2 regions of the Polaromonas sp. P1_H6 genome follow, and region 2 is predicted to be linked to the other one. Evidence: predicted binding sites of a transcription regulator. Region 2 holds the regulator's gene; the other holds the start of a gene.
The links. The regulator sigma-54, encoded in region 2, starts transcription at its own class of promoters, with help from an activator protein. The targets are predictions, from matches to a motif close to TGGCANGNAANCTGCTTT.
Positions count from the first base shown of each region.

Region 1 (10,714 bases), on a different contig from region 2:
CCAGCAGCGGCTGGAGCAGGGCGAAGTAGGGCTTCCAGACCAGCTCCACCTTTTCCTCGAGCTCACGGCCGCGGCTGGACACCACGGGCTCCAGGTAGACCGGCTTGCCGTCGCCGCCCGGAATGGTGCCGCCTTCGCGAAACGCCAGTTGCGACACCTGGAAGATTTTGGCGCCCGCGCGCAGCTCCGCCAGGGTTTCGGGCTTGTAGGCTGCGCCCGAGACGCGCATGGCGTCAAGCTCCAGCAGGGTGCGCGCGACGCGTTGCGAGACGACGCGCTGGCGCCCCGAGAGGTTGATGGCCACGGTGTCCTGGTCGATCTTGAACGAGGTGTAGAAGTTCAGGACCAGCACCCCGAGGTCGAACAGCAGGAAGAAGGCGACCGCGATGATGATTTCGCGGTACTTTCCGAGCGAGGCAAGGCCTTGCGAAGGCGCGGTGCGCGTGCCCTGGGGGACAACGATTCTGTCGGCGCCTCGAACAGGCAAAACAGCAGACATGGAAACCCTCCCTATGCTAATTTTTGTGGCGGTCGCCGCGCCCTTTCGCGGCGCGGGTTCCCGTGGGCTCTGTCAGGCCGCTTTTTCGACGTGGCCCTGGCGTGTGTAGAGAAAATCGATCACGGCCTTGCGGTAGCCCAGGTAGCGGATGTCCTCGGCCAGCGCCACGCGCGAGCGGGGCCGCGGCAGTTCGACCTGCAGGATTTCGCCGATCGTGGCCGAGGGGCCGTTGGTCATCATCACGATGCGGTCCGAGAGCAGCACCGCCTCGTCGACGTCATGGGTCACCATCACCACCGTGCTCTGCGTGGTCGCCACGATCTGCAGCAGCTCGTCCTGCAGCTTGGCGCGGGTCAACGCGTCCAGCGCGCCGAAGGGTTCGTCGAGCAGCAGCACCTTGGGCTCCATCGACAGCGCGCGCGCGATGCCGACGCGCTGCTTCATGCCGCCCGATATTTCGCCGGGGCGCTTTTGCGCCGCCGCGGTCAGTCCGACCATGGCCAGCGCCGCATCGGTGCGGGCCTTGAGCTGGGCCTTGTTTTCAGTTGCCGAGAAGACGCGCTCGACTGCCAGGTAGACGTTTTCAAAACAGGTCAGCCAGGGCAGCAGCGAGTGGTTCTGGAACACCACGGCGCGCTCGGGCCCGGGTCCGGCGATTTCACGGTTGGCGCACAGCAGGCTGCCCTCGGTGGGCGTCGTCAGGCCGGCGATCAGGTTCAGCAGCGTGGACTTGCCGCAGCCCGAATGGCCGATCAGCGCGACGAACTCGCCCTTGGCGACCGTCAGGTTGATGTTCTGCAGCGCACGGAACGGCCCTTTTTTTGTCTTGAAGGTTTGCGCTACGCCCTGGATCTCGATGTACTTGGTGGTGAAGGATGTCATGGCTTGGTTCCTTTCGAGATCAGTTCTTGACTTCTTCAAACGTGAAGGCGGTGGCCAGCTTGATCAGGGCGAACTCCAGCACCAGGCCGACGATGCCGATCACGAAGATCGCGATGATGATGTTCTTGACGTTGAGGTTGTTCCACTCGTCCCAGACCCAGAAGCCGATGCCGACGCCGCCGGTCAGCATCTCGGCCGCGACGATCACCAGCCAGGCGGTACCGACGGCCAGGCGCACGCCGGTCAGCATGTAAGGCAGCACGGCGGGGAAGAGGATCTTGGTGACGATCTTCCATTCGCTGAGGTTGAGCACGCGCGCCACATTCATGTAGTCCTGCGGCACGCGCTGCACGCCGACGGCGGTGTTGATGATCATGGGCCAGATCGAGCAGATGAAGATGGTCCAGATGGCGGCCGGGTTGGCGCCCTTGAACACCAGCAGGCCTATCGGCAGCCAGGCCAGCGGTGAGACCGGGCGCAGCAGGCTGATCAGCGGGTTGAACATGCGGCTCAAAAAGTTGAAGCGGCCGATCATGAAACCGACCGGGATGCCGACAACGGCCGCCATGCCGAAGCCCATGGCCACGCGCTTGAGCGAGGACAGCACGTTCCAGCCCACGCCCTGGTCGTTGGGGCCCTTGCTGTAGAAGGGGTCGCTGAAGATCTGCACCGCCTGCGTGAAGGTGTCCCTGGGCGAGGGAATGCTGCCGCCCGTGCCCATGAAGACCAGCTCCCATACCAGCACCAGCAGGCCCAGGCCCAGCAGGGGCGGCAGCAGGGCCAGCCAGAGAAAAGAGGCGTCCCAGGGCGCGCGCGCCGGCGGGGTGGCGGCGGCCGCCTGCACCGCGGGGGAAGGGGTGGTGGGATTTGTCATGTCGTTGGCGGCGGGCGCCGATGGAAGGGCGCCGGTATCCCGGGCTCGGGCTTTGTCGCCGCCGCGGGCCGCGGGCGCGGCCTCGAGCGGGCTGTGGAATACGGCACTGACCATGGCGTGACCTCTTTGCGTGGGGTGGAAGGTTCGGTGGGCGGGTGGCGGGGCGCGGGCCTAGGCGTGAACCTTGAAGCTGTCGGCGTACTTTTTCGGGTCCTTGCCGTCCCAGACCGTGCCGTCCATCAGCTTGCTGCTGCGCATGATCTCTTTGGGAACGCTGGCCTTGGCGGCCGTGGCTGCCTGCTTGTAGACGTCGATGTGGTTGATCTGCTTGGCAATGCCCAGGTAGTCGGGATGCTCCTTGATCAGGCCCCAGCGCTTGTGCTGCGTGAGGAACCACATGCCGTCGGAGAGGTAAGGGAAGCTCACCGCACCGTCGTTGTAGAACTTCATGTAGTTGGGGTCGTCCCAGGTCTTGCCCATGCCGTTCTGGTAGCGGCCCAGGATGCGCTGGTTGATGGCGTCGACGCTGGTGTTGACGTAGCTCTTGTCGGCCACGGTCTCGGCCATCTTGTTCTTGTTGGAGAGGCTGGCGTCAATCCATTTGCCGGCCTCGATGATGGCGGCGGTGACGGCGCGCGCGGTGTTGGGGTATTTCTTGACGAAGTCGGCGGTGGTGCCCAGCACTTTTTCGGGATGATCCTTCCAGACGTCCTGGGTGGTCACTGCGGTCACGCCTATGCCGTCGATGATGGCGCGGTGGCCCCAGGGCTCGCCCACGCAGAAGCCGTCCATATTGCCCACGCGCATATTGGCCACCATCTGCGGCGGCGGCACGGTGATGACCTTGGCGTCCTTCATCGGGTTGATGCCGTTGGCGGCCAGCCAGTAGTACAGCCACATGGCGTGCGTGCCGGTGGGAAAGGTCTGGGCGAAGGTGTATTCGCGCTTGTCGCTGGCCATCAGCTTGGCCAGGCCCGCGCCGTCGACGGCGCCCTTGTCGGCGAGCTTCTTGGACAGCGTGATGGCCTGGCCGTTGTTGTTGAGCGTCATCAGCACGGCCATGTCCTTCTTGGGGCCGGCCGTGCCCATGTGCACGCCGTAGACCAGGCCGTAAAGCACGTGGGCGAAGTCCAGTTCGCCGTTGACCAGCTTGTCGCGCACGCCGGCCCAGCTGGCTTCCTTGGTCGGGATGATCTTGACGCCGTATTTCTGGTCTATGCCCAGTACCGAGGCCATCACCACCGAGGCGCAGTCGGTCAGGGGGATGAAGCCGATCTTGACTTCCTTTTTCTCGGGCGCGTCGGAGCCTTGGGCATACACGGCGGCGCGCAGGGCGGGGTTGATGCCCACGGCGCCCACGGCCGCGGCCTGCAGCACGGTGCGGCGTGTCAGCGAAGATTTCAGCAGTTCAGTCATGTGTCGGCTCCAGGTAAAAAAAGCAAAAGACAAAAACAAAAAAGGCGCTCGACCCGGGCAGCCACGTTGAACGTGATGCAGGGTGCGAACGCCTTTGTTCCTTGGGGCACCACACACTTCGCCGTTGAAGTGCTGTGCCGGATGGCCATCATTGACCAGTGCCTAGGGCATTGCAAAAGCTGTGCCAGGGTTGGCCAGCGTTGCCAAAAGAGTTGTTCTTGAGAGTGGAGATGCCAGGGAAGTCTTCTTGTGCCTGCAATCACGCACGCCCTGAAAAAACTTCACATGGTCGAAGCGCCGCGATGTGGATCCCGATAGGTGCACCTGATTTGTGCGCTGCACCAATTGAGGGTGGCCGGGGCGGCCAAGCCGGTGGATCAGCCCAGCAGGTCCAGGGCGTCCAGCATGCGCTGGGCCACTTCGCCAAGCCGCAGGCCCTTGTCCATGGCGGCCTTGCGCAGCTTTTCGTAGGCGGCCTGCTCCGAGAGTCCCTGGCGCTGCATCAGCATGCCCTTGGCCCGGTCTATGACCTTGCGCTCATGCAGCTCGGTTTTGGCGTGCGCCAGTTCCTTGCGCAGGCCCTGCTCGTGCTCAAAGCGCGCCATGGCCACGTCCAGGATGGGACGGATACGGTCCGGGGACAGGCCGGCCACCACATAGGCTGACACGCCGGCAGCGACGGCGTCCTTGACGTGGCTGGTGTCGTTGTCATTGGTGAACAGCACGATGGGCCGACGGGCGTCCCGGGTCGCCATCACCACGTGCTCCAGCGAATCGCGGGCTTCGCTTTCGGCGTCCACGATGATCATGTCGGGTTGCAGTTGCGCCAGTCGTTCGTCCAGGAAGGTGTCGGCCGGGAGCACCGCGACGATGTTGTAACCGTTCTCCAGCAGCCCGATGCGCAACTGGCGAGAGCGTTCGGCCAGTTCCCGCGCATGGGCGTCATCGGATACGGACTCCAGCAGGTCCGGGGCGATGATGACAAGGCGCAGGGATTGGGACGGTGTCATGGAGCCGTAAGTGCAAGAAACGTGCCCCCACGGTCGCGCACTTCGTGTCGCTCCCTGCCCCGCCGAGGGGGCCGCCCGCCTGCGGCCCGGCAAAGCCGGTTCCGCGGCTCATGCTGGTGTGAAGAACTTCACGGTCGCAAGTTGGGATGGTTCGCCTCCTTTGGGGGCATTGCCTAAACCTTACACTCGAATGATGGTAGTTCTTGGAATCGAATCGAGTTGTGACGAAACCGGTGTGGCGCTGGTGGATGCCAGCGGCAGTGCCGTGCCGCGCCTGCTGTCGCACGCCCTGTTCAGCCAGATCGACATGCACCAGGCTTATGGCGGTGTGGTGCCTGAGCTGGCGAGCCGGGACCATATCCGGCGTGTTTTGCCTTTGACGCACCAGGTGATGGCGGAGGCGGGCAGCAGCCTGGCACAGGTCGACGTGGTGGCTTACACGCGCGGGCCCGGTCTTGCGGGAGCGCTGCTGGTGGGCGCTGGCGTAGCCTGTTCGCTGGCAGCGGCGCTGGGCAAACCGGCCATGGGGGTGCATCACCTGGAGGGCCACCTGCTGTCGCCTTTCCTGAGCGCGGATCCGCCTGAGTTTCCTTTTGTGGCCTTGCTGGTCTCCGGCGGGCACACGCAGCTGATGCGGGTGGACCGCGTGGGCAGCTACGAGCTGCTCGGTGAAACCATTGACGACGCGGCCGGCGAGGCTTTTGACAAGTCGGCCAAGCTCATGGGCCTGCCTTATCCCGGTGGACCGCATCTGTCCAAACTGGCAGAGGGGGGCGACGGGACCGCTTTCAAGCTGCCGCGGCCTTTGCTGCACAGCGGCGACCTGGACTTTTCGTTTGCCGGGCTCAAGACCGCAGTGCTGACGCAGGCCAAAAAGCTGGGGCCGGACCTGGAAAGCCGCAAGGCTGACCTGGCGGCGGCCACGCAGGCGGCAATTGTGGAGGTGCTGGTGAAGAAGTCATTGGCCGCCATGGCGCAAACCGGGCTCAAGCGGCTGGTGGTGGCGGGCGGCGTTGGCGCCAATGCTTTGCTGCGCAGTCAACTCAATGCTGTGTGCAAGCAGCGCGGTATTCGTGTGCATTACCCCGAACTGCATTTGTGCACCGACAACGGCGCCATGATCGCGCTTGCTGCCGGCATGCGGCTGCAAACCGGGCTTGAAGCGCTAAAGCGCAGCTACACCTTTGACGTGAAGCCGCGCTGGAATCTTGTGGAATTGCAGGCAGAGCCGGCCTGAGCCGTACCGCCTGAAGTCCGGACGATCCAATTACTGGATATCGAGGTGCGTCACGTTGCTGACGGGGACCTTCTTGGCCAGCGCCAACGTCAGCACACCGTTTTCCAGCTTGGCGCTGCTGTTGGCGGTGTCGATTTCCAGCGGGAAGCGCCAGGCAGCCTTGATCTTGCGGGGAGCATCTTCCTTGCTGGACACGCGAACCACGTCGCCTTCGATGCCGATGTCCAGATGCTCGCGGGCCAGGCCGGGAACGTCGAGTTGCAGGCTATAGGCCTTTTCAAGGTCTTCGACGCTGGCGGATTTGGCGGCGCCGGTGTCGGAGAGCGAGGTGAAGGTGTCGTTGAGGAATTTTTCGAGTGCGCCGTTGCTCACGACGGGTGCATAGTGGCGATGAAAAGCGCGAGCGGGGCGGTTGGCGAGAGAGTAAAACATGGCGATTCCTTGATGGGTTAACAAGGGGCGGTTTCCCCTTACACTGCGCGGCGTTCACCGTGATTGCCGCATGCACACCAGTTAGGTGTGCTGCCGTTTTATTCAAGCGAAATCAAGCGAAAACAGGGATCTATTTTTTTATGCATACACACTTGAAACGCCTGTTCACGGCCCTATGTCTCTGCGCCTGCGTGGGGGCCGGCGCGCAAACCGCCAGTCAGCCGCCGGTACGCATCGCATTGATCGAAAGCCTGTCGGGTGCCTTCGCCAACACCGGCGAAGCGGTGTTCCGCAACCTGGTCTGGGCGACCGAGCGCGTCAACGCGCGCGGCGGCGTCAAGCTGGCCGGCGGGCCGCGCAACCTGGTGGTCGAGCGCTACGACAACAAGGGCCAGAACGAAGAGGCGCTGGCGGCCTTGCGCTCGGCGATCGACGACGGCGTGACCATCATCGCGCAGGGCAATTCGTCGGCCATTGCGGCGGTGCTCATCGACGCCATCAACAAACACAACGAGCGCGAGCCGAAAAAACGCGTGCTGTTCCTGAACTACTCGGCGGTCGACCCCGTCCTGACGAACGAGAAGTGCAGCTACTGGCACTTCCGTTTTGACGCGCACGCCGACATGCGCATGGCAGCGCTCATGGACGTGCTCAAGGACGACAAGGCGCTCAAAAGTATTTACCTGATAGGGCAGGACTACAGCTTTGGCCAGGCGGTGCTGCGCGAGGCGCGCAAGCAGTTGGGCGCGCAGCGCCCCGACGTGCAGATCGTGGGCGACGAGCTGCACGCGCTGGGTCGCGTCAAGGATTTCATCCCCTATGCCGTGAAGATCAAGGCCAGCGGCGCGCAGGCGGTGCTCACGGGCAACTGGGGCAACGACCTGACCTTGCTGATCAAGGCCGCCAAGGAAGTGGGCTATGAGGGCAAGTTCTACACCTTCTACGGCAATGCGCTGGGCGTGCCGGGCGCGCTGGGTGATGCCGGCGTGGGCAAGGTGGTGGCCGTGGCCGACTGGTTCCCGAACGAGGCGGGTGCGCAGTCCGAGGCTTTTTACCAGTCCTTCCGCCAGCGTTTCCCCAAGCCGCAGGACGACTATGTGCACATGCGCATGCAGCTGATGGTCGAGGCCCTGGCCCAAAGCCTGGACAAGGCCGGCAGCGCCGAGGCCGGCGCGCTGGCGGCGCAATTGGAGCGTGGTACCGTGAGCTTCGCGGGCCACCAGGGCACGATGCGCGCGCTGGACCACCAGTTCCAGCAGCCGCTGCTGGTGGCGTTGATGGGCAAGCAGGGCTCGCCGGGCGTGAAGTTCGACGTGGAAGGTTCGGGCTACGGTTTTCGTGTCATCAAGACGATTTCGCCCGAGCGGGCCGAGCAGCCGAGCAGCTGCAAGATGGTCCGGCCCTGAGCTTTTATTCCTTTTCTGATTGACAGACGCCGGCAGGCAGATCGAACCATTCCCATGAGACAGGCCGTTTTAAACCTTGAAGAATCCATGATCCGCCAGGTCGCCAATGCCGGCATGGGGCGCAGCGACGTGCTCAAGTTCTGGTTTGGCGAAAGCGACGAGGTCACGCCGGCCTTTATCCGCGACGCGGCGGCCGCCTCGCTGCAGCAGGGCGAGACTTTTTATGCCCACAACCTGGGCCTGGCTGAGTTGCGCGAGGCGATTGCGGGCTATGCCACGGGCCTGCGCTGCCCGGGCGCCGCGCCGATCACGGCCGAACGCATCGCGGTCACGTCGGGCGGCGTCAATGCGCTGATGCTGGCCGTCCAGGCGCTGGTCGATGCGGGCGACGAGGTGGTGGCGGTGACGCCGGTCTGGCCCAACCTGACGGCCCAGCCGGCCATCATGGGTGCGCGGGTCAAGTGCGTCAGCCTCAAGCCGGTGGCGGGTGAATGGCGGCTGGACATGGCTGAGTTGCTGGCCGCCATCACCCCGGCGACCAAGCTGCTGATCGTCAACGCGCCCAACAACCCTACGGGCTGGACCCTGGCGCGCGCCGAGCAGGAGGCCATCCTGGCGCACTGCCGGAAGACCGGTACCTGGATCCTGGCCGACGAGGTCTATGAGCGGCTGTATTACGAGCCCACCCCGAATGGCTGCGCCCCCAGCTTCCTGGACATTGCGGCGCCGGAAGACCGCCTGGTGGTGGTCCACAGCTTTTCCAAAAGCTTTCTGATGACAGGCTGGCGCCTGGGCTGGCTGGTGATGCCGGCCGCCATGACGCCGCACATGGGCAAGCTGGTGGAGTTCAACACCTCCTGCGCGCCGGTGTTCGTGCAGCGGGCCGGGCAGGTGGCCATTGAGCGCACGGCCGAGATCACGCCGCGCGTGGTGGCCCACCTCAAAACCTGCCGCGATACCCTGGTGCCGTTGCTGCAGGCGGTGCCGGGTGTACAGCTGGCGCCGGCCAAGGGCGGTATGTACGCCTTTTTCCGGCTGGAAGACCCCGCCCGCTTCGGCGACTCCCTGGAGACCGCCAAACGCCTGGTCGTGGAGGCCGGGCTGGGCCTGGCGCCCGGCAATGCCTTCATGGTCAACCCGGGGCCCGAAGCCCAGGGCTGGCTGCGCTGGTGTTTCGCCAGCCAGGACGTCGCCAGGTTGGGGCAGGGGGTTGAGCGGCTGAAACGCTGGCTTGGGCTATAATCCAAGGCTCTGCGCAGTTTGAGGCCTTAAATACAGGTTTTTGGCCTTTTGCCTGCCGGAACACGACGAAAGCGGTTTATTCAAGTCCCATGTCGGGAACGCTGCTTCGCTCGCAAGCGCACCTCGGTGCAAGAAAGAGAAAACATGATTGCAAAATCAATCAAGGCCGAAATCGTTCAGGCCAACGCACGTGCCGCCGGCGACACCGGCAGCCCTGAAGTTCAAGTGGCGCTGCTGACCGGCCGCATCAACGAACTGACCCCCCATTTCAAGGCCAACGCCAAAGACCACCACGGCCGCCGCGGCCTGCTGCGCATGGTGAGCCGCCGCCGCAAGCTGCTGGACTACCTGAAGTCCAAAGATGCTGACCGTTACACCGCGCTGATCGCCAAGCTTGGCCTGCGCAAGTAATCGGTAAAAACGATTTGAAAGCGCCTGAGTTAGTTCACTAGCTCAGGCGCTTTTTACTTCGGAGCAAGGCAAAACGAGCACGCGCTGTGTCATTCCACAAGAAAAGCCCCGGTCAGACCGCTGATCCCAGGCATTTTGTGGAATGGCATCGTGTTCAGCCAGCCGCCGCTCCGGGCCTCCCGCGCTGCCTCAAGCGTGTGAATTTAGTGGAGATAAGAACATGAGCATTTTCAACAAAGTCACCAAATCCTTCCAGTGGGGCCAGCACAAGGTCACGATGGAAACCGGCGAGATCGCCCGCCAGTCCAGCGGCGCCGTCGTCGTTGACATGGACGGCACCGTGGTGCTGGCCACTGTGGTCGCCAAGACCGATGCCAAGCCCGGCCAGGACTTCTTCCCTCTGACCGTCGACTACCTCGAGAAAACCTACGCCGCCGGCCGCATTCCCGGCAGCTTCTTCAAGCGCGAAGGCCGCCCCAGCGAATTCGAAACGCTGACCTCGCGCCTGATCGACCGCCCGATCCGCCCGCTGTTCCCCGAAGGCTTCTTCAACGAAGTGCAGGTCGTGATCCACGTGCTGTCGCTGAACCCTGAAGTCGAAGGCGACATCCCCGCGCTGATCGCATCGAGCGCCGCCCTGTCGATCTCCGGCATTCCGTTCAACGGCCCCATCGGCGCAGCGCGCGTGGCCTACATCGACGGCCAGTACGTGCTGAATCCCGGCAAGACCCAGCTCAAGGATTCGAAGATGGACCTCGTCGTGGCCGGCACCGAAGCCGCCGTGCTGATGGTCGAGTCCGAAGCCCAGCAGCTGTCCGAAGAAATCATGCTCGGCGCCGTGGTGTTCGGCCATGAGCAGGGCAACATCGCCATCAACGCGATCCATGAACTCGTGCGCGACGCCGGCAAGCCGGTCTGGGACTGGAAAGCTCCCGCCAAGAACGAGCCGCTGATCGCCAAGGTCAACGAACTCGCCGGCGCCAAGCTGCAAGCCGCTTACCAGATCCGCGCCAAGCAAGCCCGTACGCAAGCCTGCCGCGTGGTGACGTCCGACGTCATGGCGGCGCTCAAGGCCGACGGCGTGGAATTCGACGGCGTGGCCGTTGAAGGCATGCTGTTCGACATCGAAGCCAAGATCGTGCGCAGCCAGATCCTGGCCGGCGAACCCCGCATCGACGGCCGCGACACGCGCACCGTTCGCGCGATTGAAATCCGCAACAGCGTGCTGCCCCGTACCCACGGCTCGGCCCTGTTCACGCGCGGCGAAACCCAGGCGCTGGTCGTGACCACGCTGGGCACCGAGCG
Region 1 is NZ_JBFUCN010000031.1:31,998-42,711, reverse strand. It holds gene AC1D1F_RS21580 (ATP-binding protein) at 1-499, opposite strand, end outside; gene AC1D1F_RS21575 (ABC transporter ATP-binding protein) at 572-1,381, opposite strand; gene ntrB (nitrate ABC transporter permease) at 1,401-2,369, opposite strand; gene AC1D1F_RS21565 (CmpA/NrtA family ABC transporter substrate-binding protein) at 2,427-3,671, opposite strand; gene AC1D1F_RS21560 (ANTAR domain-containing response regulator) at 4,049-4,681, opposite strand; gene tsaD (tRNA (adenosine(37)-N6)-threonylcarbamoyltransferase complex transferase subunit TsaD) at 4,875-5,918, shown strand; gene AC1D1F_RS21550 (Hsp20 family protein) at 5,949-6,350, opposite strand; gene AC1D1F_RS21545 (branched-chain amino acid ABC transporter substrate-binding protein) at 6,491-7,756, shown strand; gene AC1D1F_RS21540 (pyridoxal phosphate-dependent aminotransferase) at 7,811-8,998, shown strand; gene rpsO (30S ribosomal protein S15) at 9,143-9,409, shown strand; gene pnp (polyribonucleotide nucleotidyltransferase) at 9,630-10,714, shown strand, end outside.
Region 1: a site for sigma-54 is predicted at 4,691-4,708, ahead of AC1D1F_RS21560 (ANTAR domain-containing response regulator). Genes of this name have one in related genera too.

Region 2 (10,714 bases):
GCCGGCCATCCGTGGTGAATCCCTTCAGGTCAACCGCGACGTCGATCTCCATTTCCCTGAGCAAAGCGGCCGCTTCCCGGTCGCTCTTTGTTCGAACGTCGACAAACCGGTCAAACGAACGCAACAAGCGCTGGCGCATGGCCCCCTGGGAATCAGGGCCAAACGACAGCGCGACGATCTCAAAGCGTTCGTGATCATGAAGTTCAAACAGTTCGGCCATCAAATAAGCGGTGGCATGGTCATGAAAATCCGCAGAAAGATACGCCACCCGAATCCTGTCATGCGCATAGCGCTCACCGTTCCACAAGGGCCTGTCCGAGGGCGGGCACGCCTCGGCGGCGTGTGTCCGCGCGCACTGCAACAGTGCGGCCGCCGACTGTGTCGCCGCCAGAAATGTGAATGGCTCGATCGCTTTTCTCCCCTTCATGACCGCAGTATTCAATCGCTCCAGGTCCAACTCATACTGCGACCAGTCACACGAGTACCTTTTTGAATAAAACAATGCGCCAAGGGCATAGGGATATTCCGGCTCAATGTCGATCAGCCGCGAAAAGGCACGCGCAGCCTCATGGTGGCGGCGCAAGCACCCCAGCATTTCACCGAGGTTACCCAAGGCCTTCGCATGCCGCGGCTCCAAGGCCAATGCCAGCTGAAAGGACGCCAACGCGTCTTCATGCCGGTCCAGCCCTCCAAGCGCAATGCCGCGGTTGTTGAATGCCTCCGCGGAGTTCGGGTCCAGGGCGACCAGCTTGTCATAACTCGCCAACGCATCCTCAAACCTGTTGGACCTGCGGAACACTTCTCCCAGCCGGCCATGAACCTGCGCATGATCCGGTTGAAGCTTCAACGCTGCCTGAAAACAATGAATGGCCCGCTCCAGATCGTTCTCGTACGCATACAGGCTGCCGAGCTGCGCGTGAAGATCCATCATCTCCGGGTAGGCGGCAATTCCCTTGAGGACAATTTCCCTGGCGCGCCCGATTTGCCCGCTTTCCACCAGCATCTGGCACAAATCGCCATACACAAGCTCGAAGTCCCGCTTGAGGTCGAGCACCCGAATGAAGTTTTCTATGGCGATCTCTGGTTTGCCCTGCCTTTTGGCCATCAAACCGAGAAAATAAAAAGCGTCAGCCTGTCCCGGTTTGATGTCCAGGCTCCGCTGGAGCGCATGTTCCGCTTCTTGGTAACGCTGTTGTTCACTGAGGGCGAACCCAAGATTGAGGCAGGCATCAGCGTCCTGCGGGTTGAGGGCAATGGCCTCACGGTAACTGCTTGTGGCCTCGTCCAGCTTGCCTTCAGCGAGAAGGGCATTTCCGCGGCGCCTGAGGATATCGCCCGGCGGTGTTTGGTCGATTGCCGTCGATGTGCCGTGCGCACCTTCCAGCGCTTTAACGGGGCTCGCCTGCGTCCCTGCATTGAGGACGGCTTTCCTCAACCAATTGAACACCCCCATACGCTTCCTATTTGTGACCAGGGACTCACACTGTATCGTGCGCAGTGCGCCTCACCTTTTAAAGCAGGCCGCGCACCAGCCAGAAGGCCGTGCCCCACATCATCAGCGCGACCAGCAAATCCATGGCGCGCCACACCACCGGTGAATTGAGCCGGCGCCCCACGCACCACAAGGCAACACCCAGGCCGGTGAACCACAGCAGCGAACCGGTGATGGCGCCCAGGCCGAAGACCGCATTGTCGGGCTGCGCATAGGCTAGCGAGGCCGTGCCTATCACCACCGCCGTATCCAGCCAGGCATGGGGATTGAGCCAGGAGAGCGCGAGCGCCAGGCCGATGGCCTTGCGGCGCGAGATGGCCTGGTCGGCGAGCGGCGCGCCGTCGGCCGCCTGCGGCGCCGGCTGCAAAAAGCGCCGCATCGCCTGCGCGCCATAAACCATCAGCACCAGCGCGCCCGCGCCCGTCATCGCGCCCAGCAGTTTGTCGGACAGGCCGCCCAGTTGCGCCAACCCCATCACGCCCAGGCCGATTAACGCCACGTCGGTCAGCACGCAGACGGCGACCGTGAGCCACAGGTGCTGGCGCAACAGGCCCATGCGTATCACGTGGGCGTTTTGCGGGCCTATGGCCATGATCAGCGAAAGGCTCAGGACCATGCCGGTCAGGAAAGCGGGGGCGGCAAGGGGGTTCATGGCGGTTCTTTGAATAGATGTCGGTTCTGTACGCAGTGTCCCGTAAAGCCGATAATGCTTAAACAAAGTTAACTAAAACTAGCTTTGATCAATTAATACTTGATTAATCAAATATGCTCGACGCCCGACAACTGGACGCCCTGGCCGCCGTGATCGAACACGGCAGCTTCGGCGATGCCGCCAAAGCCCTGAGCCTGACCCTGGCCGCCGTGTCCCTGCGCATCAAATCGCTGGAAAACGCGCTGGGCCAGCGCCTGCTGGTGCGGGGCAAGCAGGTGCGCGCCACGCCGGCCGGCCAGGCCTTGCTCGGCCATGTGCGGCAGCTGCGGCTGATGGAGTCTGATTTGCTGGCGGGCCTGCAGGGCGGTGGCAAGGCCGGGCGCCTGCAAAGCCTCAGCGTGGCGGTGAATGCGGATTCCCTGAGCAGCTGGTTTTTACCGGGCGTTGCACCGGTGCTGCATGGGCATGGCCTGTTGCTGGACGTGGTAGTGGACGACCAGGACCACACCCACGATGCGCTCAAAAGCGGCGACGTCACCGGCTGCGTGACCACGCTGGCCCAGGCCATGCGCGGCTGCGTGGCCGAACCGTTGGGCGTGATGCGCTACCGCTGCATGGCCTCGCCGGCGCTGGTCGCGCAGTGGAGCGAGCCCGCGGCGGGCGGCCAGGCGGCGGGGCCCAATCGCCTGGCCCACCGCCTGCTGGCCAGCCCGGCCGTGATCTTCAACCGCAAGGACGCGCTGCAGGACGCCTTTCTGGCCCAACATTTCAAATTGAAGGATGCGCTCTACCCGCGCCACTTCGTGCCGGCCGTCGATGCCTTCGAGCTCGCGCTGGAACTCGGCATGGGCTGGGGCATGGTGCCCGACATCCTGCTGGCGGCGCGCACCCACCGCCCGCCGCTGCAGGAAGTGTTGCCGGGCTGCGCGGTCGACGTGCGGCTGTACTGGCAGCACTGGGCACGCGAGCCGCTGGCGGCGCAGCGGCTGACGCAGGCCGTCAAGCAGGCGGCGAAGCAGCAGTTGCTGCAGGATTGACGCGGGCAAAAAAAACAGCCTGCCGGGTCGTCCCTGGCAGGCTGCCGTGCTGAAACTGGGCTGGTTTACTTGCTCAGGCACTCTTTCATGAAGGCCTTGCGCTCGTCGCCTTTTTTGCCCTTGGCGTCGGCGTTGCAGGTTTTCATCTTGGTTTGCTGGGTGGGTGCCGCGGCCTTGGCGCTCAGGCATTCCTTCATGAAGGCCTTGCGCTCATCGCCCTTCTTGCCCTCGGCGTCCTTGTTGCAGGTGCCCATCTTGGTCTGCTGCGCGGTCTTGGCGGGAGCGTCCGCGGCATGCGCCACCGGAGACAGGATGGCGGCGGCGGCAAATGCGAAGGCGGTCAGGGATAACAGCTTTTTCATGATGGCTCCATGGGTTGGGAATCGGGATTGAGTTCCGGCTGGAATTCCAACACATAACGCCGGGCCGGGCAAATTCGATGACCGGGTATCTGCGGGCCCCGGACGGCGCATGGCTTAACCGTAAAATCAGCCGATGCTCTCGATTAAAAAAGACCTGCTCACGGCCCTGGCCGCGGGCCTGGAAGAACTTTCCCCCGGCGCGGGCGACAAGGCCGCGTTTGAATCCCCCAAGGTGGCGGCCCACGGCGACCTCGCCTGCACGGCCGCCATGCAGCTGGCCAAGCCGCTCAAACTGAATCCGCGCCAGGTCGCCGAAAGCCTGCGCGGCATTTTGCTCAAGGCCCCGGCTTTCGAGCGCTGGGTGGACGCCATCGAGATCGCCGGCCCCGGCTTCATCAACATCCGCCTCAAGCCCGCCGCCAAGCAGGAAACCGTGCGCGAGGTGCTGCAGGCCGGCGCCACCTACGGCACGCAAGCCGAGGGCAGCGGGCGGCGCATGATCGTCGAGTTCGTCTCGGCCAACCCGACCGGCCCTCTGCATGTAGGCCACGGCCGGCAGGCCGCGCTGGGCGATGCGATCTGCAACCTCTTCGCCACCCAGGGCGCGCAGGTGTGGCGCGAGTTCTATTACAACGACGCGGGCGTGCAGATTCAGACCCTGGCGGCCAGTACCCAGGCGCGCGCCAAGGGCCTCAAGCCCGACGACGCCGGCTGGCCCGAATCGGCCTACAACGGCGACTACATCGCCGACATCGCGGCCGACTTCCTGGCGAAAAAGACGGTCAGCTCGGACGACCGCGAATTCACCGCCTCGGGCGACGTGGAAGACATGGACTCGATACGCCAGTTCGCCGTGGCCTACCTGCGCCACGAGCAAGACCTGGACCTCAAGGCCTTCTCGGTGAAGTTCGACAACTATTACCTCGAGTCCAGCCTGTACAGCTCGGGCCGCGTCGACGCCACTGTGGCCAAACTCAAAGACGCCGGCAAGACCTATGAGCAGGACGGCGCGCTGTGGCTGAAGTCGACCGACTACGGCGACGACAAAGACCGCGTGATGAAAAAGAGCGACGGCAGCTATACCTACTTCGTGCCCGACGTGGCCTACCACCTGGCCAAATGGGAGCGCGGCTTCGGCAAGGCGATCAACATCCAGGGCATGGACCACCACGGCACCATCGCCCGCGTGCGCGCCGGGCTGCAGGCCGCCGGCGAGGGCATCCCCCAGGGCTACCCCGACTACGTGCTGCACACCATGGTGCGCGTGATGCGCAACGGCGAAGAGGTCAAAATCTCCAAGCGCGCCGGCAGCTACGTCACCCTGCGCGACCTGATCGAATGGACCAGCGCCGATGCCGTGCGTTTCTTTCTGCTCAGCCGCAAGCCCGACACCGAATACATCTTCGACATCGACCTGGCGCTCGCCAAGAACAACGAGAACCCGGTGTACTACGTGCAGTACGCGCACGCGCGCATCTGCTCCATCCTGACCACCTGGGCCGGCCAGGGCGGCGACGAAGCCAGCCTGAAGTCTGCTGACCTGTCGGCGCTGGACAGCCCGCAGGCCCAGGCGCTGATGCTGCTGCTGGCCAAATACCCCGAGATGCTGGCCAACGCCGCAGCCGGCCTGGCGCCGCACGACGTGGCGTTTTACCTGCGCGAGCTGGCCGCGAACTACCACAGCTATTACGATGCCGAACGCATCCTGGTCGATGACGAGGCCGTCAAGCGCGCCCGGCTGGCACTGGTCGCGGCGACCGCGCAGGTGTTGCACAATGGCCTCGCGGTGCTGGGCGTGAGCGCCCCGCGCAAGATGTAATGCAAGCATGCCGGTAGCACCCTAATTTTCAGGACAAGACAATGAACGTGGGCAAGGGAATGAACACTCAAAGAGGCGGAACCCTGCTGGGTTTGGTGATTGGCGCCTTGATCGGCCTGGGCGCCGCGCTGGCCGTGGCGGTCTACATCACCAAGGTGCCTGTGCCTTTCATGAACAAAAGCCAGGCACGCAGCCCCGACAGCGATGCCGCGGAAGCCAAGAAGAACAAGGACTGGAACCCGAACGCGCCGCTGGCCGGCAAGAACCAGCCCAAGCCGCCGGCGCCTGCCCAGGGTCCCGCCGAAACGCCCAGCGTCGCCGTTCCCGACCCGTCCGCCAGCCCCAAGGCCGCCGCCTCGGCGCCCGCCAGAACCGCCGCCAAGCCCGCCCCCGCGGCCGATCCACTGGGCGACCTGGCCAAGGCCAAGGTCGAAGGCCTGTCGTCCAGCCCGGGCGTGGACCCTTTCAGCTACTTCATCCAGGCCGGCGCCTTCCGCACGCCCGAAGATGCCGAACAGCAGCGCGCCAAGCTGATGCTGCTGGGCATGCAGGCCAAGGTTACCGAGCGCGAACAGGCCGGCCGCACCGTGTACCGTGTGCGCCTCGGGCCTTTCGACAAAAAGGAAGACGCCGACAAAGCCAAGGAGCGGCTGGACAACAATTCCATCGAAACGGCGCTGGTCCGCGTGCAGCGCTGACGATAAGCTGAACTTTTCACGAGGCGGGTGTACAAACCCCTGTGCCCCGCACCCTGAGGGCCGCCGTCCGGAGGGGCGGCTTACCCACCATTTCTGTCATACCAGGAGAAGAATCTGATGCAACGCCGTGAGTTTTCGTTTACAGCCGCCTCGGCTGCCGTCGCCACCCTGGGCGGCATCGCCCTGCCCACCGTGGCGCAAGCCCAGGCCAAGGCCTTCAAAGAAGGCGCCGATTACCTGGCGCTGGACAAGCCGGCGCCCACCGAAGTCCCCGCCGGCCAGGTGGAGGTGGTCGAGTTCTTCTGGTACAGCTGCCCGCATTGCAATGCCTTTGAGCCTCAGCTCGAAGCCTGGATGAAGCAGGCGCCCAAGGATGTGACCGTGCGGCGCGTGCCGGTGGCCTTCCGCCCCGATTTCGAACCCCAGCAGCGCCTTTTTTACGTGCTGGAGGCCATGGGCAAGGTCGAGGAACTCCACAAAAAGGTGTTTTACGCCATCCACGTGGAAAAACTCGCGCTCGCCAATGCCGACTCGATTACCGCCTGGGCCGAGAAGCAGGGCATCGACAAAGCCAAGTTCGTCGAGATGTACAACTCCTTCACGGTGACCACCAAGGCCCGCAAGGCCACGCAGCTGCAGGACATCTACAAGGTCGACGGCGTGCCGGCGCTGGGCATTGCCGGGCGGTATTACACCTCGGCCACCCTGGCCCAGAGCATGGGCCGCGCCCTGCAGGTCACCGACGCGCTGATCGCGCAGTCGCGCGGCAAAGGCAAATAAGACGCTCCGGGCCCATAGCGGACCGCCGCCCCAAAACCCGCCTCGTTCCAGGCGGGTTTTTTTATGCCCCTAATATTCCCCGTGCAAGCCATTCCCGCGGCTTGCATGGCTACAATGGCCGAACCCCAAAGCAGCAAGATTCGTGCCTTATGAAACACCCCCTTTATTCCCTCATCCTGCCGGCCGCTTTGGCGCTGGGGGCGGCGTTTCCGGCCTGGGCTGAAAAAGCCGACCGGGACAAGCCCATGAACGCGGAGGCCGACGCCCTGCGCTATGACGACCTCAAGCAGACCAGCGTGTTCACCGGCAACGTGGTGATCACCAAAGGCACGACCATCGTGCGCGGCGCGCGCGTCGACGTCATGCAGGACCCCGAAGGCTATCAGCAGGCGGTGTCCATCGCGGCGCCCGGCAAGCTGGCCTTCTACCGCAAAAAACGCGACGGCGTGGACGAATACATCGAAGGCGAAGGCGAGCGCATTGAATACGACAGCCGCGCCGACCTCGTCAAATTCATCAAGCGCGCCGTGGTGCGCCGCTACAACGGCGCCACCCTGGTGGACGAAACCACCGGCGCCGTGATCGTCTACGACAACAACACCGACGTCTTCACCGTGGACGGCGGCGCACAGAACCAGACCGCCGCCAACCCGAGCGGCCGGATACGCGCCATGCTGTCGCCGCGCGCCGCCGCGTCGGCGCCGGCCACCGCTCCCGCGGCCCCGCCCGCCGCCCTGCGCCCCAGCACCACGCTGGGCACTGAAAAGAACTAGAAAGAACCTTTCACAGATGGATGTGGTGACTGACACTTCGGCGGCCCCGGCCGCGACCCCCAGCCGCCTCGTTGCGCAAGGGCTGCAAAAATCCTACGGCAGCCGCAAGGTCGTTCAGGACGTCTCGGTGGCCGTGCAAAAAGGCGAGGTCGTGGGCCTGCTGGGCCCCAACGGCGCCGGCAAGACGACTTCGTTCTACATGATCGTGGGCCTGGTGCGCGCCGACGCGGGCGAGATCTCCATCGACGGCCAGTCGGTCGAGCACATGCCGATTCACCTGCGCGCGCGCCTGGGCCTGAGCTACCTGCCGCAGGAAGCCTCGATCTTTCGCAAGCTCACGGTGGAGGAAAACGTGCGCGCCGTGCTCGAACTGCAGCTGGGCGCGAACGGCAAGCCGCTGGGCCGCGCCGAGATCGAGTCGCGCCTTGACGGCCTGCTGCAGGACCTGCGGGTGGACCACCTGCGCAATTCGCCGGCCCCGGCGCTGTCGGGCGGCGAGCGCCGCCGCGTCGAGATCGCCCGCGCCCTGGCGACCCAGCCGCGCTTCATCCTGCTCGACGAGCCTTTTGCCGGCATTGACCCGATCGCCGTGATCGAGATCCAGCGCATCATCGGCTTCCTGAAGTCGCGCGGCATCGGCGTGCTGATCACCGACCACAACGTGCGCGAAACGCTGGGCATCTGCGACCACGCCTACATCATCAGCGACGGCCACGTGCTGGCCCAGGGCACGCCCTCCGAGATCGTGAACAACGCCGATGTGCGACGCGTGTACCTCGGTGAACACTTCAAGATGTAGGATGACACTCCCCCTGTTGTCGCTCACTTCGTGTAGCTCCCTCCCCCCCGAGGGGGCGGCGCCTGCGGCCTGGCAAAGCCAGTTCCGCGGCCCCTGCTCGCACTTTTTCTGCGCTTCGATCAAAGCTCCTTGACATGAAGCAGGGCCTCTCGCTCCGCGTCTCGCAGCACCTTGCGCTGACGCCCCAGCTGCAGCAGTCGATACGGCTGCTGCAGCTGTCGACGCTCGAGCTGAGCCAGGAGGTCGAGCAGATGCTCGACGAAAACCCGTTTCTCGAGGTGGCGGAAGAAACCGCCGTGCGCGAAGAGTTCGGCCTGGAGCACCTCAACACGCCGGTCAGCCAGGACAGCCGCGAGTTTGAATCCGCGGCGGATTCGACGGGCGGCGGCGCGGAGGATGCCGGGACTTCGGCCCCCGCCGATGCCGAGGTCAGCGCCGAACCCAAGCTCGAGGAAAGCTGGGAAGGCGACGGCACGGTGGAGACCACGCCCGACGACAGCGAATGGGGCAGCGATGCGCCGGCGCGCAAGAACAACAACGACGAGGGCGACACTGAGGCCTCCGACCTGACGGGCGCCCACGAGTCGCTGCAAGACCATTTGCACCGCCAGTCGTTGGGCCTGCGCCTGTCCGAAGAGGACCGCGCGGCCCTGCATTTCCTGATCGAGTCGCTCAATGACGACGGCTACCTCGAAGACAGCCTGGCCTCGCTCGCGGCGGGCCTGGCCGGGGATGACCTGGAACAGGCCGAGGACCTTGAGCAGCGTTTTGCCATGGCGCTCAAGCTGCTGCACCACATGGAGCCGGCCGGCGTGGGCGCGCGCAACCTGGCCGAATGCCTGGGCCTGCAGTTGCTGGACTGCAAGGACTGCGAAGAGACCCGCGCCGCTATCGCCATGTGCAAGCAGCCCATGGAGCTGCTGGCCAAACGCGACCTGAAGCGCCTGTCGCACCTGTGCGGATTCACCGAAGCCGCCGTCCGGGGCGCGATTGCCGTGATAGGCCGGCTCGACCCCAAACCCGGCCGCCGCTTCGTGAACGTGGAGCGCAACCTGATCGTGCCCGACGTCATCGTCGTGAAGTCGGGCCGGGGTTTCAAGGTCTCGCTCAACGGCGACGTGATGCCGCGCCTGCGCGTGCACGACATCTACGCCAACGCCCTCAAGCAGCACAAGGGCCAGGGCGGCCAGGCGCTACAGCAGCGTCTGCAGGAGGCGCGCTGGTTCATCAAGAACATCCAGCAGCGCTTCGACACCATCCTGCGCGTGAGCAGCGCCATCGTCGAGCGGCAGAAAAACTTCTTCACGCACGGCGAACTCGCCATGCGCCCGCTGGTGCTGCGCGAGATCGCCGACGAACTGGGCCTGCATGAGTCCACGATTTCGCGCGTGACCACCGCCAAGTACATGGGCACGCCCTTCGGCACTTTTGAGCTCAAATACTTCTTCGGCTCCGCGCTGGGCACCGAAACCGGCGGCAACGCTTCCAGCACCGCCGTGCGCGCGCTGATCAAGCAGTTCGTCTCCTCCGAGAGCCTGAAAAAGCCGCTCAGCGACAACCAGATTTCCGAAATGCTCAAGGAGCAGGGCATCGAATGCGCGCGCCGCACCGTGGCCAAGTACCGAGAGGCTTTGCGCATCGCGCCGGCTAATTTACGCAAATCACTGTAAATCCGATTCTCGGGCGCATGGCGGCGTTGCGCGGTGCTCGGAATCCTCATGCACCCAAGTGCATTCCGGTTCCTGCGCTCCGTGCGCCTTGCCCTGCATCCCGATAATCGAATTTCCAGCAGCCCTTTTGAAGAGTCCGACATGAACCAGCTCCAATTGTTTTTACCGTGCGCCGCCGGCGTCGAGGCCTTGCTGGCCACCGAGGTGCAGCGCGTCACCGGCATCCAGGGCAAGGCCTGGCGCGCCGGCGTGCAGTTGCAGGCTTCCTGGCGCGACGCGCTGCAGCTCAACCTGCACAGCCGCCTGGCCCAGCGCGTGCTGATCGAGTTGCAGCACAACCAGTACCGCAGTGAACAAGACCTTTACAACGCCGCCGCCAACGTGGCCTGGGAAATCTGGTTCACGCCCAAGCAGACCTTCAAGGTTGAGATCACCGCCCAGCACAGCCCGCTGCAGAGCCTGAACTTCGCGGCGCTGAAGATCAAGGACGCCATCGCCGACCGCTTCCGCGCCAAGTTCGACGACGTGCGGCCCAGCGTCGATACGCGCTGGCCCGACGTGCGCGTCTATGTGCACCTGACGACGGACACCGTCACGATTTACATCGACACCTCGGGTGAGCCCCTGTTCAA
Region 2 is NZ_JBFUCN010000022.1:68,386-79,099, reverse strand. It holds gene AC1D1F_RS18580 (tetratricopeptide repeat protein) at 1-1,453, opposite strand, end outside; gene AC1D1F_RS18575 (LysE/ArgO family amino acid transporter) at 1,512-2,144, opposite strand; gene AC1D1F_RS18570 (HTH-type transcriptional regulator ArgP) at 2,258-3,181, shown strand; gene AC1D1F_RS18565 (PsiF family protein) at 3,247-3,543, opposite strand; gene argS (arginine--tRNA ligase) at 3,677-5,362, shown strand; gene AC1D1F_RS18555 (SPOR domain-containing protein) at 5,422-6,060, shown strand; gene AC1D1F_RS18550 (thiol:disulfide interchange protein DsbA/DsbL) at 6,178-6,840, shown strand; gene lptA (lipopolysaccharide transport periplasmic protein LptA) at 6,990-7,613, shown strand; gene lptB (LPS export ABC transporter ATP-binding protein) at 7,630-8,412, shown strand; gene AC1D1F_RS18535 (RNA polymerase factor sigma-54) at 8,547-10,082, shown strand; gene AC1D1F_RS18530 (THUMP domain-containing class I SAM-dependent RNA methyltransferase) at 10,224-10,714, shown strand, end outside.